DNA from 3 places in the Pseudonocardia sp. ICBG162 genome. Region 2 is predicted to be linked to each of the others. Evidence: riboswitches for the same ligand, from Rfam matches in the RefSeq annotation. Region 2 holds a riboswitch; each other region holds the start of a gene.
The links. Region 2 has a riboswitch for S-adenosylmethionine ahead of thrC (threonine synthase). Riboswitches for the same ligand answer to the same signal wherever they lie in the genome.

Region 1 (5,745 bases), on a different contig from region 2:
GGCCTCGCTCTTCGCGATGCCCGCCGTGACCGAGTCCTTGGCCAGCTGCGGGAAGGTCGAGGCGAGCGGATCGGAGTCGAAGGACAGCTCGGTGAAGGCGCGGTCGAGGATGTTCGCCGCCAGCGGCTTGCCGGTAATCTCGCCGATCGCCTCGTTGGAGACGGTCTTCGCCTCGGCGGGGTTGTCGCGGATGAGCGCGATGGCCTTCTGCTCGCCCCGCAGGATCGCCTCGACGGTCTGCGGGTGCTGCTGGAGGAACTCGGTCCGGACGATGACGACGGTCGTCGGGAACTTCCCGCCGGGCCACAGGGACTTCTCGTCGACCAGGACCTTCGCCCCGGCGTCGACCAGGCGCGAGCTCCACGGCTCGGGCAGCCAGCCGCCGGCGACCTTGCCCTGCTTGAACAGGTCGAGGGTCTGCGGGTTCTCGATGTTCTGCACGGTCACCGCGGCCGGGCCCTGCCCGATCGGGAGCTTGTTCTCCGACAGCCAGGTCTTCAGCGCGATGTCCTGGGTGTTGCCCAGCTGCGGCGTCGCGATGATCTTGCCCTTGAGCTGCTCGGGGGAGGTGATGTCCGGGCTGGTCACCAGCTGGGCGCCGGCCGAGGTGGATCCCGCGACGAGGCGCACGGCCTCGCCGTTCGACTTGGTGAAGGCGTTGATCGCCGGGCCGGAACCGATGAACGCGACGTCGATCGAGCCGCCGAGCAGGGCGTTGACCTGGTCCGGGCCGGCGTTGAACGTCTGGGTGGTGAGCTTCGTGTTCCCCAGCTCGGCGGCGAACAGGCCCTGCTTCACCCCGACCAGCGCGGGGGCGTGGGTGATGTTCGGGAAGTAGCCGAGGCGGACCTCGGTCGCGGGGGAGGTGGCTCCCGCGGCGGTGGTGCTCTCGTCGGCGCGGGAGCAGCCGGCCAGCAGCCCGAGCGCGGTGAGCAGCGCGAGCAGGACGGCGGCGGTGCGCGCCCGGGATCCGGGACGCAGGACGTGCGGGGACATCGCGGGACGGGGTCCTTCCGTGGGGGCGGCGGGCGGTCGGGACGACCGCTGCGCGCCGGGGCCGGCCGGCCCTGGGAGGGCGTGCCGGGGTACGGGACGGGTGGCGGGCCGGAGTGGTGTCCGGCGGGCGGTTCCCGGTCCGGCGGGTGCCTCGCACGCCGGGGGCGTGGCGTTACGGCCCGCGGGACGGGAGACCGGTCAGCGACAGAGTTCGCTGTAGGCGGGCGCGCGCCGGCTCGGCCAGAACGGCTCGAGGCCGGTAGGGCGCAGGGGCACAGCGCGCCACGCCGTGCGCGCCTGCCGCTGGGTGACGGGGGCCGTCGCGTCCCCCACGAGCCGTGCGGGGCGCGAGGGCCGCCGCTGGCTCATCGTCACCCGACCAGGGTGCGCGGTGGTCACCTCTCCGGACAACCCGGCGTCCACCAACCAGGAACACGGTCAGCGTGTCCGGACATCTTCCCTGGCATCCGGGTGGCGGTTCCGCAGGTCGGGAGACTTGCTGCGGCGCAGGTCACTCGACTGTGATGCGGGTTGACACCGTCGGGCACCGGAAACCTACAGTCGGATCGCACACCATCCGGAGCGGCCGAGAGACCCGGCTCGACGACGCCGCAGCAACCCCCCGCAGCACGCGGGAGCGGGTGCTCCAGCCGGGTTCGATGGAGGAACCCATGCGCACGGTCGCCGAGCAGGTGCGTGCCGCGCACCATCCCCGGTACCGCCGCCACGTCGACCTGATGCGGGTCGCGGGCGCCACCTGTCGGGCCTGACCGGCGTCCCGCCGGGCGCCCCGCCCACCCCGTCCCGGCCGTCCACGACGGCCACCCGTCCCGGCCGCCGCGTCCCGCGGGCCGCCCCGACGTCCTTGTCGTCCCGTCGTGCCCCCGTGCGACGAGAAAGCGATGCCGTATGTCCACATCGGACACCACCACCGGCGACGGCCCTCTGCACCTGGCCGTCGCGCTCGAGGGTGCCGGCTGGCACCCCGCCGCCTGGCGCGAGCCCGGCGCCCGCCCCGGCGAGCTGTTCACCGCCCGCTACTGGACCGACCTGGCCCGCACCGCCGAGCGCGGGCTGCTGGACCTGCTCACGATCGAGGACGCACTCGGGCTGCAGTCCGGGGACCACCTGAGCGGCGCCGACCGGCGCACCGACCGGGTGCAGGGCCGGCTCGACGCCTCCCTCGTCGCCGCCTTCCTCGCGCCGCTGACCTCACGGATCGGGCTGGTCCCGACCGTCACCACCACCCACACCGAGCCGTTCCACGTCGCGTCGGCGCTGTCCACCCTCGACCACGACAGCCGCGGCCGCGCCGGCTGGCGGGTGCAGACCTCGGTGCGCGCCGACGAGGCCGCCCACTTCGGCCGCCGCACCGTCCCCGGCCTGCGCCGCGCCGACCTCGACACCCCGGCCGCCCGTGAGCTCGTCGCCGAGCTGTTCGGCGAGGCCGCCGACGCCGTCGAGGTGGTGCGCAGGCTCTGGGACTCCTGGGAGGACGACGCCGAGATCCGCGACGCCCTGACCGGGCGCTTCGTCGACCGGGACAAGCTGCACCGGGTCGACTTCGCCGGGGAGCACTTCGGCGTCGCCGGGCCGTCGATCGTGCCGCGCCCGCCGCAGGGCCAGCCGCTGGTCGTCTCGCTGGCCCACGGCTACGCCCCGGCGCTGCTCGCCGCCCGGGTCGGCGACGTCGTGTTCACCACCCCGCACGACGCCGACGACGCCGCCCGCATCGTCGCCCAGGTCCGGGCCGCCGAGGCCGCCGTGGGCCGCACCGCACCGCCGCTGCGGATCCTCGGCGACGTCGTCGTGGTCCTCGAGGCGACCGAACGCGCCGCCCGCGACCGGCTCGCCCGCCTCGACGCCCTCGACCCGATCTCCTCCGACGCCGTCGTCCTCGCCACCACCCCGACCGGGTTCGCCGACACCCTGCTGTCCTGGCGCCGTGCCGGCCTCGACGGCTACCGCCTGCGCCCGGCCGTCCTCCCGACCGACCTCGACGCGGTCGTCGACGGCCTGGTGCCCGAGCTGCAGGCCCGCGGCGCCTTCCGCACCACCTACGGCGAGACCACCCTGCGCGCGCGCTTCGGCCTGACCCGCCCGGTCAGCCGCTACGCCCCGGGAGCGGATCCCACCGCCGTACCGACCCTCTCCGGAGCGACCGCATGACCAGGACCGGCAGGAAGCAGATCGTGCTCGGCGCCTACTTCCCGGGCGTCAACCACGACACCGTCTGGAGCGACCCCGCCTCCGGCAGCCACATCGACTGGGAGTCCTTCGAGCACTGGGCGCGCACCGCCGAGCGCGGGAGGCTCGACCTGCTTTTCCTCGCCGAGGGGCTGCGGCTGCGCACCCGCGGCGGTGAGGTGTTCGACTCCGACGTCGTCGGGCGCCCGGACACCTTCACCGTGCTCGCCGCGCTGGCCGCGGTCACCGAGCACATCGGGCTGGCCGGGACGATCAACTCCACCTTCAACGAGCCCTACGAGCTGGCCCGCAAGTTCGCCACGCTCGACCTGCTCTCCGGCGGCCGGGCCGCGTGGAACGTCGTGACCAGCTCCGACGCCCCCACCGGCGAGAACTTCCGCCGCGGCGCGTTCCTCGGCCACCACCAGCGCTACGAGCGCGCGGGGGAGACCCTCGCCGCGGTCCGCGCGCTGTGGGACTCCTGGGGCTCCGACGCCGTCGTCGCCGACCCCGCGTCGGGCACCTTCCTGCGCGACGGCCACGTCGGCGACTTCGCGGTCTCGGGCAACCAGTTCGACATCGCCGGGCGCTTCACCACCCCGCGCAGCCCGCAGGGCCACCCGGTGGTGCTGCAGGCCGGGGAGTCCCCGGCCGGGCGCGACTTCGCCGCCGCGTCCGCCGACGCGATCTTCTCCCGCTACCAGAAGTTCGACGAGGCCCGCGCCTTCTACGACGACGTCAAGGCCCGCGTCCGGAAGGCCGGCCGCGACCCCGACGAGGTGCGGATCCTGCCCAGCGCGGGCGTCGTCCTCGGCGACACCGACGCCGAGGCCCGCGAACGGCACGCCCACATCCACGACCAGCAGGTCGACCCGTGGACCTCGATCGTGCTCGCCGAGATGGTGTGGAACCGGGACCTGTCCGCCTACGACCCGGACGGCCCGCTGCCCGACGTCGACCCCACCCCCGACGCCCCGAAGTGGATCGAGGGCCGGGCCCCGCTGACCCAGGACGCCCACGCGACCGTCGCCGCCTGGCGCGAGCTCGCCGCCGCCCACGGGTACTCCCTGCGCGAGACCGTCAAGCACGTCTTCGACCGCGCGGTGTTCGTCGGGACCCCGGAGCACGTCGCCGACGAGATCGACCGCTACGTGCAGGCCGACGCCTCCGACGGCTTCATCCTCGGCTCCCACGTCACCCCGTCCGGCCTCGACGAGGTCGTGGAGAAGGTCGTCCCGATCCTGCAGGAGCGCGGAGTGTTCCGGACCGACTACACCCCCGGCGCGACGCTGCGCGAGCACCTCGGACTCGCGAGCCCGTCGCGGTTCGGCGAGCGCCGCCCGGCGGTGGCGTCGTGACGCGCCGTCGTCGCGGATGGTGGCGGGACCTGCCCGCCGGCCGGTCGGCGGTGCTGCTCGCCGCCACCGCGCTCACCCTCACCGCCTGCGGCTCCGGCGCCGGGGGCGCCGCCGCCGACGCGGGCCCGCCGCAGCCGGGTGGGACGCTGGTGTTCGCGGTCTCCTCGGACCAGGGCTGCGCCGACCCGCAGCAGGTGCAGAGCAACGACTCGATCTACTCGCTGCGCCAGGTCGTCGACTCGCTCACCGACCAGGACCCGTCCACCGGGGCGATCGTGCCCTGGCTGGCGACCCGCTGGTCGTCGAACGCCGACGCCACCGCCTGGACGTTCACGCTGCGCCCCGGGGCCACGTTCTCCGACGGTGCGCCGGTCGACGCGGCCGCGGTGAGGACGAACCTCGACCGGGCGGTGAAGCTGGGCGCCCGCGGCAGCCTCCCCAAGGGGTACCTGGCCGGGTACACCGGCACCGACGTCACGAGCCCCACCGGGTTCACCGTCCGGTTCGCGAAGCCCAACGTGCAGTTCCTGCAGGGCACCTCCACCCACAGCCTCGGCCTGCTGTCCCCGGCCAGCGCCGCCCGCTCCGACGACGAGCGCTGCGCCGGCGTCGTCGGCTCCGGCCCGTTCACGATCGAGCGCTACGCCAAGAACGACGTCACCGTGCTCGCGAAGCGGGCCGGCTACGACTGGGGCTCGCAGCTGTTCACCCACCCCGGCGAGGCCTGGCTCGACCGGGCCGAGTTCCGCGTCGTCCCCGAGTCCGGGGTGCGGGCGGGCAGCGTGCAGTCCGGCGAGGTCGACGCGATCGCCAGCGTCGGCCAGCAGGACGAGGCCCCGCTCACCGGGGCCGGCGTCCAGCTCCCGGCCCGGCCGAACCCGGGCCTGCCGTTCGGGATCACGTTCAACCAGGGCACCCCGCTCGGCGCCGACGCCGCCGTCCGCGAGGCGGTGAGCCGGGGCATCGACCGCAACGAGGTCGTCGCCGCGGTCTACCCGAGCCAGACGCGCGCGGCGACCTCCCCGCTGTCGTCGACGACGCCGTCCTACGCCGACCAGTCCGCGCTCGTCGGCTACGACCCGGCCGCCGCGACGGCCGCGCTCGACCGCGCCGGGTGGGTGCCCGGGCCCGACGGCATCCGCGCCAAGGGCGGGCAGCGCCTGACCGTGCCGCTGACGTTCGCCCAGAACATCGGCACCACCAA
Region 2 (5,745 bases):
CCGTTCGTGTGGTGGCTGGTGGTGGTCGGGGACCGGGCCGCCGCGGTGCCCGGTGCCACCGTGCCGTGGCCCGCGGGGGCGGGCGGCGCGCTGCTGCTCACCGGGGTGCTGGTCGTGCTGCTGGCGATGGGCCGGGTGCCCCGGCTGCGGGCGCTGTTGCTGGCCCTGCTGGTCGGGCTGCTCGTCGTCCTCGTCCCGACCCGGTTCGCACCGCCCGGCTGGCCGCCCGCCGGATGGCGGATGGTGGCCTGCGACGTCGGTCAGGGCGACGCGCTCGTCCTCGCCACCGGTACCCCCGGGCACGCCGTCCTGGTCGACACCGGGCCGACCGACGACGCCGTCGACACCTGCCTGGACCGGCTCGGCGTCCGGGTCCTGGAGCTCGTGGTGATCACCCACTTCCACGCCGACCACGACGGCGGCCTCGCCGGCGCGCTGCGTGGCCGCGCCGCGGGCGGCATCGCCGTCGGGCCGGTACGGGAACCGGCGTCCGGGCTGCGCGACATCACCCGGCGCGCCGAGGAGGCCGGTGCCCCGGTGGTGGGGCTCGCGCGCGGGATGGAGCTGGGCTGGCCGGAGCTGCGCCTGCAGGTCCTCGGCCCGGTCCACCCGCCCCTGACGGTCGACGGCAGCGACGGGACGGCGGTCAACGACATCTCGCTGCTGCTGCGCGCGACCACCCCGGCCGCGACGATCCTGCTGACCGGCGACGCCGAGCTGGTCGCCCAGGACGACCTGATCGACTCCGGTGCCGACCTGCGGGCGGACGTGCTGAAGATGCCCCACCACGGGTCCCGCAAGGTGGTCCCGCGGCTGATCACGGCCGTCGCGCCGCGGGCGGCGGTGATCAGCGTCGGCAACGGCAACAGCTACCGGCACCCCAACCCGGAGCTGGTGGACCGGCTGGCCGGGTCGGGGATCGTCGTCGCCCGCACCGACCGGTCCGGTGACCTGGCCCTGACCGGCGACGACCCGGCCGGGCTGACGGTGGTCGCGCGGGGCGACCCCCGTCCGGCGCCCGGCCGGCGGGGCCGGTCAGCCCAGGTTCGCCAGCGCCTCGCGGACCGCGGCGGACGTCGACGGCACGGTCGCCGTCGGGCCGACCTCGCCGGAGACGGCGTCGAGGGTCTTGAGGCCGTCGCCGGTGATCATGAGGACGGTCTCGGCGTCGGGGTCGAGCGCCCCGGCCTCGAGCAGCTTCTTGGTGGTCGCGATGGTGACCCCGCCCGCGGTCTCGGCGAACACACCCTCGGTGCGGGCCAGGAGCCGGATGCCGGCGACGACCTCCTCGTCGGAGACGTGGCCGACCGAGCCGCCGGTGCGGCGCACCGAGTCGAGGACGTACGGGCCGTCGGCCGGGTTCCCGATCGCCAGCGAGCGCGCGATGGTGTCCGGCTTCTGCGGCTGGATCACGTCGTGGCCGGCCTCGAAGGCCCGCGCGACCGGCGAGCAGCCGGTGGCCTGGGCACCGAACACGGTGTACGGGGTGGGCTCGACCAGACCCAGGGTGCCGAGCTCGGTGAACCCCTTGTCGATCTTGGTGAGCTGGGAGCCGGACGCGACCGGGACGACGACCTGCTGCGGGAGCCGCCAGCCGAGCTGCTCGGCGACCTCGTAGCCCAGGGTCTTCGAGCCCTCGGCGTAGTACGGCCGGACGTTGACGTTCACGAACGCCCAGTCCTCGTGCTCGGCGGCCAGCTCGGTGGCGAGCCGGTTGACGTCGTCGTAGTTGCCGTCGACGGCGAGCAGGGTGCCGCCGTAGACGGCGGTGGTGACGATCTTCGCCTGCTCCAGCGAGGACGGGATCAGCACGACCGAGTCCCAGCCGGCGCGGGCGGCCGCGGCGGCGACGGCGTTGGCCAGGTTGCCCGTCGAGGGGCAGCACAGCACCGAGAAGCCGAGCTCACGGGCGGCGGCGAGCGCGACGGCGACGACGCGGTCCTTGAACGAGTGCGTCGGGTTGCCCGTGTCGTCCTTGATCCAGATCTTGCGGACGCCGAGCGCGCGGGCCAGGTTGTCGGCCTCGATCAGCCGGGTCAGGCCGGGCTCGGTGTTCGCGTGCTGCTCGACGGTCGACGGGACCGGCAGCAGGTCCTTGTAGCGCCAGATCGACTTCGGCCCGGCCTCGATGGAGGCGCGGGTGACCTTCGGGAACTCGTAGGCGACCTCGAGGGGGCCGAAACAGCGCGGACACGCGAACTCCGCGGCGAGCGGGATCTCGTGGCGGCACTCGCGGCACGCGAGAGCGCGCGCGGAACCGAGGTCGTAGGCGGAGGTGGTTTCGGGCGCAGCAGTGAGAGTCACGAGATCTCCTCATCTGTCCCGCCGGACGTGGCGGGCCGGAATTGGCACCGTGTTCGTCGACGTCCTCACCACGCGGGATGCGCAGGTCTGGGCGGATCGTCGTGCGACGCCGGTTGCCGGGGCTTCAACGGGCCGTTCCCTCTGCCCCTCTGGATGAGCCATATGCGGTTGTGGTGCTCCGGACGCCGGGCGCCGGAATCGACGACGACCGTACGCGAGCGGGGCACCCCACCGCCAGACGACGTCCTCCGGTCGGGACGCGGCTCACCCGTTGTCGGGGGTGTGGGCCACCATGGGGGTGTGAGCAGCACGAGCGAACCGGGCCCGCTGCAGCTGGTCGTCGGGGACGAGGAGTTCCTGGCCGAGCGGGCGGTGTCCGACCTGGTCCGGCGCGCCCGGCAGCGCGATCCGGAGACCGAGCTGCGCCGCTTCCGCACCTCCGAGGTGGCACCCGGCGAGCTCGCCGGGCACCTCAGCCCCTCGCTCTTCGCGGAGGGCAGGGTGATCGTGCTCACCCACGGTCAGGACGCGAACAAGGACATGACCGCCGCCATCGCCGACTACGTGAAGGACCCGGCCGACGGGATCGTGCTCGTGGTCCAGCACGCCGGGGGAGCGAAGGGCAAGGCGGTCCTGGACCTGATGCGCAAGGCCGGGGCCCACACGGTCACCTGCAACCGCATCACCCGCGCCGACGAGCGGTCGGACTTCGTGCGCGACGAGGTCCGCCGCCACGGCGGCACGATCACGCCCGGGGCGCTCGCGGTCCTGGTCGAGGCGGTCGGGTCGGACCTGCGGGAGCTGGCGGCCGCGGCCGGGCAGCTCGTCGCGGACACCGGTGGCTCCGTGGACGAGGCCGGGGTGCGGCGCTACCACCGCGGCCGGGCGGAGTCCTCGGGCTTCGCGGTGGCCGACGCGGCGGTCGCGGGGGACCGGCGGGCGGCGATGGAGGCGCTGCGGTGGGCGCTGGTGCTCGGTGTCCCGCACGTGCTGATCGCCGACGCGCTCGCGGACTCGGTGCGCACCCTGGCCAAGGTCGGCTCGGCCGGGCGGGGCGACCCGAACCGGATGGCCGGGGAGCTGGGCATGCCGCCCTGGAAGATCCGCAAGGCGCAGCAGACGGTCCGGCAGTGGCGCCCGGAGCAGCTCGCCGTCGCCATCGCGGCGACGGCGCGGGTGAACGCCGACGTCAAGGGTGTCGCCGCGGACGCCGGGTACGCGTTGGAGCGGGCCGTACTGGCCGTCGTCTCCGCGCGCACCCCGCGCTGACCCGGCCGGACTACGGAGCGCACCGACGGCGCGACCCCGGGCGGGCCCGGAATCACGACGACGGCGCCGCCCGGGTGGGGCGGCGCCGTCGTCGGAAGAACCGGGGTGGCTCAGGCCTGGACGTCGTTGAGACGCTTGGCCAGGGCCGACTTGCGGTTCGCCGCCTGGTTCCGGTGGATGACGCCCTTGCCGGCCGCCTTGTCGAGGGCCTTGGCCGCCTTGCGCTGCAGCTCCACGACGTTGTCGGCGCCGGAGTCGGCGGCCTCGCGGAAGTGGCGGATCGCGGTCTTGACCGACGACTTCACCGACTTGTTGCGCTGCCGGCGCTTCTCGTTGGTCTTGACTCGCTTGATCTGCGACTTGATGTTGGCCACGTCTGCCTCTGGTCTTCCTGCCTGCTGGTCGGCTGGTGAGTGTTCTCGTCCGGGTCCGCTCCGGCGGCACCGAACAGCATCACTGGAGAGAGGGTCCAGGCCGTTTCGGGCGAGCACGCCGAGCGCTCGACGCACAAGGTTACCAGCGGCGTCGTCGCGCCCTGTGCCGGGTCACCAGACGCGGTAGGGCAGGAACTTCCCGTTCAGCGTGATCACGGCCCGGTCGCCCTTCGGGTCGGGCACCCGCGCGAGGTCGAGCTCGAAGTCGATCGCGGACACGATGCCGTCGCCGAACTCCTCGCGGACGAGCTCGGAGATCGTCGTCCCGTAGACCTGCACCATCTCCGAGAGGCGGTAGACCAGCGGGTCGGTGAGGTCCACCGCGGCCGCGCCGCGGACCGGCGGGAGGGTGAGGGCGTCGACGACGTCGGCGTCGAGGTCCAGCAGGTTCCCGGCGGCCTCGGCCTGCTCGCGGGTCATCGTCTGCTGGCCCAGCAGGGCCGAGGTGGACCATTCGAGGGACGCGCCGACGGCCTCGGCGACCGCGTCCCAGCGCAGGCCGAGCCGCTTCTTCTGGGCCAGCACGATGCGGGCGGCGCCGAGCCGGTCGAGCGGGGTGAGGGGGCTGACGAACACGGTGATCCTCCTGCGTCGGGCGGCGTGGGGCGGACCCGATCGTGCGCGCCCCGGGCCGGGGGCGGCAACGCCGGGAGCCCGCGCGTGAACGGCGTGTGACGACCTGCGGTGCCACCACGGCGGTCGCCCGGCCCGACATGGGACGATGGGTCCCAGTGCCCCGAGCCCCGAGTGCCCTGAGCACCCGAAGTGCCCGAAGCCCCACGCATGAGCGAAAGCCGAGTACAGCCGAGTGACGACGTACGCCGACCGCACGTTCACCCCGCCGGAGCGCATCCGGAACTTCTGCATCATCGCCCACATCGACCACGGGAAGTCGACCCTGGCCGACCGGATGCTGCAGGTCACCGGGGTGCTCAGCGCGCGTGACGCCCGGGCCCAGTACCTGGACCGGATGGACATCGAGCGCGAGCGCGGCATCACGATCAAGGCGCAGAACGTGCGGCTGCCGTGGACCGCGAAGAACGCCGACGGTGTCGAGACCGAGCACGTGCTGCACCTGATCGACACCCCGGGCCACGTCGACTTCACCTACGAGGTGTCCCGGGCGCTCGAGGCGTGCGAGGGCGCGATCCTGCTGGTCGACGCCGCGCAGGGGATCGAGGCGCAGACCCTGGCCAACCTGTACCTGGCCATGGAGAAGGACCTGCACATCATCCCGGTCCTCAACAAGATCGACCTGCCGGCGGCGGACCCGGAGCGCTACGCCGCGGAGATCGCGCACATCACCGGCTGCGAGCCGGAGGACGTGCTGCGCTGCAGCGCCAAGACCGGTGAGGGTGTGGAGGCGGTGCTCGACGCCGTCATCGCGCAGGTCCCCGCCCCGGTCGGCGACGCCGACGCCCCCGCCCGGGCGATGATCTTCGACTCGGTCTACGACACCTACCGCGGCGTCGTCACCTACATCCGGGTCGTCGACGGGAAGCTCTCGCCGCGCGAGAAGATCAAGATGATGTCCACCGGTGCCGAGCACGAGCTGCTCGAGATCGGGATCGTCTCCCCGGAGCCCAAACCGTCCGACGGCCTCGGCGTCGGCGAGGTCGGCTACCTCATCACCGGGGTGAAGGACGTCCGCCAGTCCAAGGTCGGCGACACCGTCACCAGCAAGCGCAACGGTGCGACGGACGCGCTGACGGGCTACCGCGAGCCGCAGCCGATGGTC
Region 3 (5,745 bases), on a different contig from region 2:
GACCCGGCGACGCGTGAGCCCGGCCGCCCGGCGCGCGACGGCGGCCGGCACGTGCCGGCCGGGGGTCACGGGGCGCGGGCGGGTCATGCCCACCATCAGAGACGGTCGCGGGCGCCCGGTCCAACGACGAAAGCGCATCACAACCGATCGCGATCCGCGATCGTTCTCGGTAGCCTCGGGCCCGTGCCCGCCGTCCTCGACATCACCGCGCTGCGGAGCATCGTCGCCGTCGCCGACCAGGGCGGGTTCCACCGCGCGGCGCAGGCCCTGATGCTGTCGCAGTCCGCGGTCAGCCAGCACGTGCGGCGCCTGGAGAAGGCCGTCGGCCGCCCGCTGGTCCGCAAGGACGGCCGGGTCAGCCGGTTCACCGCGGAGGGCGAGGCGCTGCTCGGCGAGGCCCGCCGGATCCTGGCCGCCCACGACGACGCGCTGCGCCGCCTCGGTGTCGGCGACACCCGTGAGTCGCTGGTGCTTGGCTCCACCGAGCACGCCGCGGACGAGCTGCTGCCCCGTGTCATGGAGCGGCTGCAGGACGTGTTCCCGGGGACCGCGGTGCGTTTCCGGCTGGACCGCTCCAGCCGGCTCAACGACGCCGTGGACCGCGGGACGCTGGACCTCGCGATGTACATCGGCGACGTGGTCGACGGGCCCGGTGTCGCCGCCGGGGCGATCCCGCTGACCTGGTACGCGGCGCCGGGCTGGCGGCGCCCCGCGGACGGCCCCGTCCCACTGGTCGTGATCGACTCGCCGTGCACCATCCGTCGCCGCGCCCTGCAGACGCTGTCGGCCGCCGGGATGGCCGCGACCGTCGTCGGGGAGGCCGCCTACCTGGCCGGCGTGCTCAACGCGGTGCGCGGCGGGCTCGGCGTCGCGCTCGTCGCCGGGCTCGGCGACGCACCCGAGGGGCTCGAGCCGTGCGCGGATCTGCCGGGAGCCCCGTCCGAGCCGCTGCACCTGCGGGCCCGGGCGGGCGCCGACCCCCGCCTGGTCGAGACCGCCGCGGCCGCGCTGGCCGCGGTGCTCTCGCCGGCCGGGGACCATCCGCCCCCGGCCGGCTGAGGACCGGTCGGTCACGCGAACCGGCCGTGCAGGTACTTCTCGAACGGGCGGCGCCGGACCCGGCCCGCGGGCAGCGCGCGGTCGTAGAGCGCCGTGTACCCGGCGGCCAGGCACAGGTCACCGACCTCGGGCCGGCGCGGCCCGGCCGTCAGGTAGACGCGGCGGTAGCCGCGGGCGGCGACGGCGTCCTCCAGCTCGACCAGCACCCGGCGGCCCAGGCCGCGGCGCCGGTGCGACGCGGCGGTCCAGATCCGGGTCAGCTCGGCGGTGTCGGAGTCCCGCCGGCGGAACGTGCCCCCGGCGACGGGGTCGCCGCCGTCGAGCAGCAGCACCACCGGCCCCGACGGGGCGGCGGGGGCCGCGCCGTCGCCGTCGGGGCGGGTGCCGGGCCCGGTGGGCAGCGGGCGGACGAGCGGGTCGGTGTGCTCGACCCACCGGACCTCCAGTGCGGAGGCGGTGGGCGGGACGAGATGCGGTGCGGTCACGGTCGGGACCTCTCGGGTGCGGGCGCTGCCCTCGGGCAGGCGGGGACCGGCCGTCCACGTCGGGGGGGCGGTCCGGTGCGGGGCACGGGTGGAGAGGTCAGCGACAGAGCGCGGCGCCGGTGCGGCACAGGTCGACGTGGCGGCGCCGGACCCAGCGCAGCCGGATCCGGGCCCGCTGCCCGGAGTCGGGCCGGGGCGTCGCGTGGCGGTGGGCCATCGGGGTCTCCCATCGGACCCGGCGGTAGCACCCTGCCCCGGTGACGGGGCGGGTTGCTGCGGCGTCGACGAGCCGGGACTCTCGACCGCTCTGGATGGACTGCGACAACTGGAACCGATGTACCGATCGGGTGTCAACCCCCACGGCCCCGGGCCGGGGGCCCGGGGCCGCGGACGGGCCGGGACGGGCCGTCCGCTCGTGGGGAGCGCGGGCGGACGGCCCGTCGACGACGTGCGGCCGGGATCAGGCGGCGGCCTCCTTCACCGCGGCCCCGACCCGGGCCCGCAGCTCGGCGAACTCCGGGGAGCCGCGCAGCGCCTCGGCGTCCACACCGGACCGCGGCAGGTCGATCCGCAGGTCCAGCGCGATCCGGCCGGGGCGGGCGGTGAGCACCACGACGCGGGAGCCGAGGAACACCGCCTCGTCGGCGGAGTGGGTGACGAACACGCTCGTCCGGCCGGTCTCGTGGCTGACCCGGCGCACGTCGTCCTGCAGGCGTTCGCGGGTGAGCGCGTCGAGCGCGCCGAACGGCTCGTCGAGCAGCAGCAGGTCCCGGTCGGCGGCGAGCGCCCGGGCGATGGCGACCCGCTGCTGCTGGCCCCCGGAGATCTCCCAGATCCGCCGGTCCGCGACGCCGGTGAGCCCGACCCGCTCCAGCAGCCCGTCGCGGGCGACGGCCCGGTCGGACGGCGCGACGCCGGCGTACTTCAGCGCGAGGTCGACGTTGCCGCCGACGGTGCGCCACGGGAACAGCCGCGGCTGCTGGAACACCACGCCCGCGCCGACGCCCGGCTCGGGCGCCCGCCCGGCGACGGCGAGGGTGCCGTCGGTGGGCCGCTCGAACCCGGCGACCAGCCGCAGCAGCGTCGACTTGCCACAGCCCGACGCCCCGACCAGCACCAGGAACTCGCCGGGCCGCACGGTCAGGTCGAGCGGGCCGAGTGCCTGCACCCGTTCCCGGCGGCCCGGGTAGGAGTGGCCGAGCCCGGCCGCCGCGATCGCGGGTGTCCCGGCGCCGGTCCGCGCACCGGTGTCGGTGTCGGTGTCAGCCTGCGGCGAGGACATTCGGGAGCCCCTTCGTGTAGGTCGCCTTCTGGAAGGTCGCGAGGTCCGGCGCGGCGGGGATCTGCTTCTGCCCGGCGAGGAACTGCGCGGCGCTCTGCAGGTTCTGGGCGAGGTTGCCCGGGGCGCCGTCGGTGCCCAGCCACTCGGCAGAGGTCAGCTGCTGCGGGGACAGGAACACGCCCTGCTTCAGCTGGGCCGCGGCCTCCTCGGGGGTGGCGCCGATCTCGGCGGCGACGGCCTGCGCCGCGGCCCGCGGGTCGGTGCGCACGGTCTCCAGGGCGCGGGCCTCCACCTTGCGCCAGGCATCGACGACCTCGGGGTGCTGCTGCGCGAACGGCGTCGACACCACGCCCAGGTCGAGGGTCGGCTTGCCCGCGGTGGCCAGCTCGCGGCTGGTCACCAGCGTCCGACCGGTCTTGCGCAGCTCGTCGAGGGTCGGCAGCCAGGTGTAGACGGCGTCGACGTCGCCCCGCTCCCACGCGGCCAGCGCGGCCTGCGGCTGCAGGTCGACCAGCTGCACGTCGGCGGGCGCGAGGCCGGCCCGCTCCAGGGCGGCGAGCAGGCTGTAGTGCGAGGTCGAGGCGAACGCGGTGGCGATCCGCTTGCCGCGCAGCCCGGCCACGTCGGTCACGCCGGTGGCGTTGCGGGCGACGAGCGCCTCGTTGTCGCCGGCGACGTCGAGCACGAACGCGACCTGGTAGGGGATGTTCAGCGGGGCGGACAGGCCGCGGGCGACCGGGCTCGACCCGATCGCGCCGAAGTCGAGCTCACCGGCGACGAACGCGGTGTTGATGTCGGCGCCGGAGTCGAACTTCGTCCACTGCACGTTCCAATCCGGCAGCGCGTCCTCCAGCCACCGGTTGTGCTTGGCGACCAGGTCACCGCTGGGGAAGCTCTGGTAGGCGATCCGGATCGTCGGCTTGCCGGAGTCCTGCCCGGCGGGACCGACGGCGCAGCCCGCGAGGACGGTCAGTGCCAGCAGGCCCACGAACAGCGAGGTCAGTCGGGTGCGGATGGTCATGCTCGTCCCCTCCACGGAACGGTGCGGCGCTCGACGGCGCGCAGCAGCGCGTCGATCACCAGGCCGGAGATGCCGATCGCGAAGATGCCCACGAGCACGACCGGGGTGTTGTTGTAGTTGCTGGCGTCCTTGACCATCCCGCCGATGCCGGGGATGCCGTTGAACAGCTCGGCCGCGACGACCGAGGAGTAGGCGATGCCGACGGCCAGCCGGATGCCGGTGAAGGTCTCCGGCAGCGCCGAGGGGACGATCACGTCCCGCACGACCTGGCCGCGGGTGGCGCCGAGCGCGCGGGCGGCCTCGACCAGCCCCAGCGGGGCGGCGGCGACCGCGGCGGTGGTGGCGACGGCGGCGGGCGGGAACGCGGCGAGCGCCAGCAGGGTGACCTTCGGGGCCTCGTCGATGCCCAACCAGATCACCAGCAGGAAGAAGTACGCCAGCGGCGGCAGCGCACGCAGGAACGTCAGCCACGGCTCGAGCACCCGGCGGACCCAGCCGACCGTGCCCATGAGCAGGCCGACCAGCACACCGGCGACCACACCGAGGACGACACCGGCCAGCACCCGGCGCAGGGTCATGTACAGGTGCTCCCACAGCAGGTAACCGCCGTAGCCGCGGGTGCCGTCGTGGGTGGTCGAGACCTCCACGAACGCGCGCCACACCGTCGAGGGGTACGGCACGAAGGTCTCGTTCCAGACCCCGCTCGCCGCGGCGACCTGCCAGACGGCGAGGAACACCAGCACCGACAGGAGTGGCAGAGCCGCCGTGCGGGGGTCGAACCGCAGGCGGCGTGGGGACGGGGGTGCGGCGCGGGCCGCCCCGGACGGGGTGTCGGTGGACGCGGACACGGTGGACCTCTCGGCGGGCACGGGGCGCGGACCGGCACCGGGGTGGTCGGGCCGGTGCGTCCGCGCGCGGACGGCGTGCCGGGCGGGCCGCGGGTGCGGCCGTCGGGCACGGGTGCGCGGACGAGGGCTCCGTCGTCGGAGGGCTCGCCGGTCACGAGTCGGATGCGGGTCGCCCCCGCCCGGGGCCCACGGGAGCGGGGGCCGGGCGTCCGGCACGGCCGGGCGGGGCGGGCACGGTCAGCGGCGGCCGACCGTGCACAGGGGACACCGGCCGGACGTCGTCCGCCCCGTCGCCCCCTGCTGCACGATGCAAGAGGTACCGGACGGACGGTGCCCGGACAAGGACGCACCCGCTGTCACGAACACCACCCACCGGCTCCGTAACACCGGGCGCCCGGACGCGCCCTCCCGACCGGTGGGACGGGGCCGCCGCTGTCCGGACCGTGGCCGGCGTGGGCCCACCAGCTGGACGGCGAGGCGGGCGTTCCTTGCCGCCACCGGCACCGGTCGGACACGATCGATCCCGTGACCGGAACCGCGCGCCTCGTCGCGCGCCTGCACGTGGACCTGGGGCGTACCCGGTCCGCGCTCTGTCGCTGACCCGTTCACCCCCTCGACCCGCGCCCCACCGTGCCCCGTCCCGCGGCGGTGCCGGTCGGCTGCGCGCCCGTTCCCACCGCACCGAACTCGTCCGGGAGGACACCCATGACCGCAGTCCGTCCGAAGCAGACCGTCGTTCCGTTCGTCGTGCACTCCGAGGGCACCGGGGTCTTCCAGACCCTGCGCCCCGAGGGCGACGCCGGGCACGTCTTCACCGCCGACGCCTACCCGGCCTTCGGCGGCGCCGACTCCGCGCCCAGCCCGCTGTTCTTCGCGCTCGGCGCCCTGACTTCGTGCAACCAGGTGACGGCGAGCCTGGTCGCGAAGGACCTGGGCGTCCGGCTGGGCCACTGGACGTTCGAGGTGCGCGGTGACCTCGACACCGCCGTGCTCGTCGGCGGCGCCGAGGGCAACGCGAACTTCGACCGGGTGCAGGTGCGGGCCACCGTC

Region 1: linked by a shared signal. The riboswitch ahead of KPL60_RS35130 (putative leader peptide) and the one ahead of thrC (threonine synthase) in region 2 are both predicted to bind S-adenosylmethionine.
Region 3: linked by a shared signal. The riboswitch ahead of KPL60_RS16085 (GNAT family N-acetyltransferase) and the one ahead of thrC (threonine synthase) in region 2 are both predicted to bind S-adenosylmethionine.

Annotation. Positions count from the first base shown of each region.
Region 1 is NZ_JAHLJD010000017.1:384,254-389,998, reverse strand. It holds gene KPL60_RS15905 (ABC transporter substrate-binding protein) at 1-996, opposite strand, end outside; SAM riboswitch class I at 1,567-1,662, shown strand; gene KPL60_RS35130 (putative leader peptide) at 1,668-1,766, shown strand; gene KPL60_RS15900 (LLM class flavin-dependent oxidoreductase) at 1,906-3,165, shown strand; gene KPL60_RS15895 (NtaA/DmoA family FMN-dependent monooxygenase) at 3,162-4,541, shown strand; gene KPL60_RS15890 (ABC transporter substrate-binding protein) at 4,538-5,745, shown strand, end outside.
Region 2 is NZ_JAHLJD010000013.1:1,855,758-1,861,502, reverse strand. It holds partial or broken gene KPL60_RS11705 (ComEC/Rec2 family competence protein) at 1-795, shown strand, start outside; gene thrC (threonine synthase) at 1,036-2,304, opposite strand; SAM riboswitch class I at 2,311-2,464, opposite strand; gene holA (DNA polymerase III subunit delta) at 2,605-3,573, shown strand; gene rpsT (30S ribosomal protein S20) at 3,684-3,947, opposite strand; gene cynS (cyanase) at 4,119-4,583, opposite strand; gene lepA (translation elongation factor 4) at 4,816-5,745, shown strand, end outside.
Region 3 is NZ_JAHLJD010000017.1:427,653-433,397, forward strand. It holds gene KPL60_RS33810 (hypothetical protein) at 1-87, opposite strand, end outside; gene KPL60_RS16080 (LysR substrate-binding domain-containing protein) at 184-1,059, shown strand; gene KPL60_RS16085 (GNAT family N-acetyltransferase) at 1,071-1,544, opposite strand; SAM riboswitch class I at 1,755-1,862, opposite strand; gene KPL60_RS16090 (ABC transporter ATP-binding protein) at 2,005-2,826, opposite strand; gene KPL60_RS16095 (ABC transporter substrate-binding protein) at 2,807-3,847, opposite strand; gene KPL60_RS16100 (ABC transporter permease) at 3,844-4,695, opposite strand; gene KPL60_RS16105 (OsmC family protein) at 5,401-5,745, shown strand, end outside.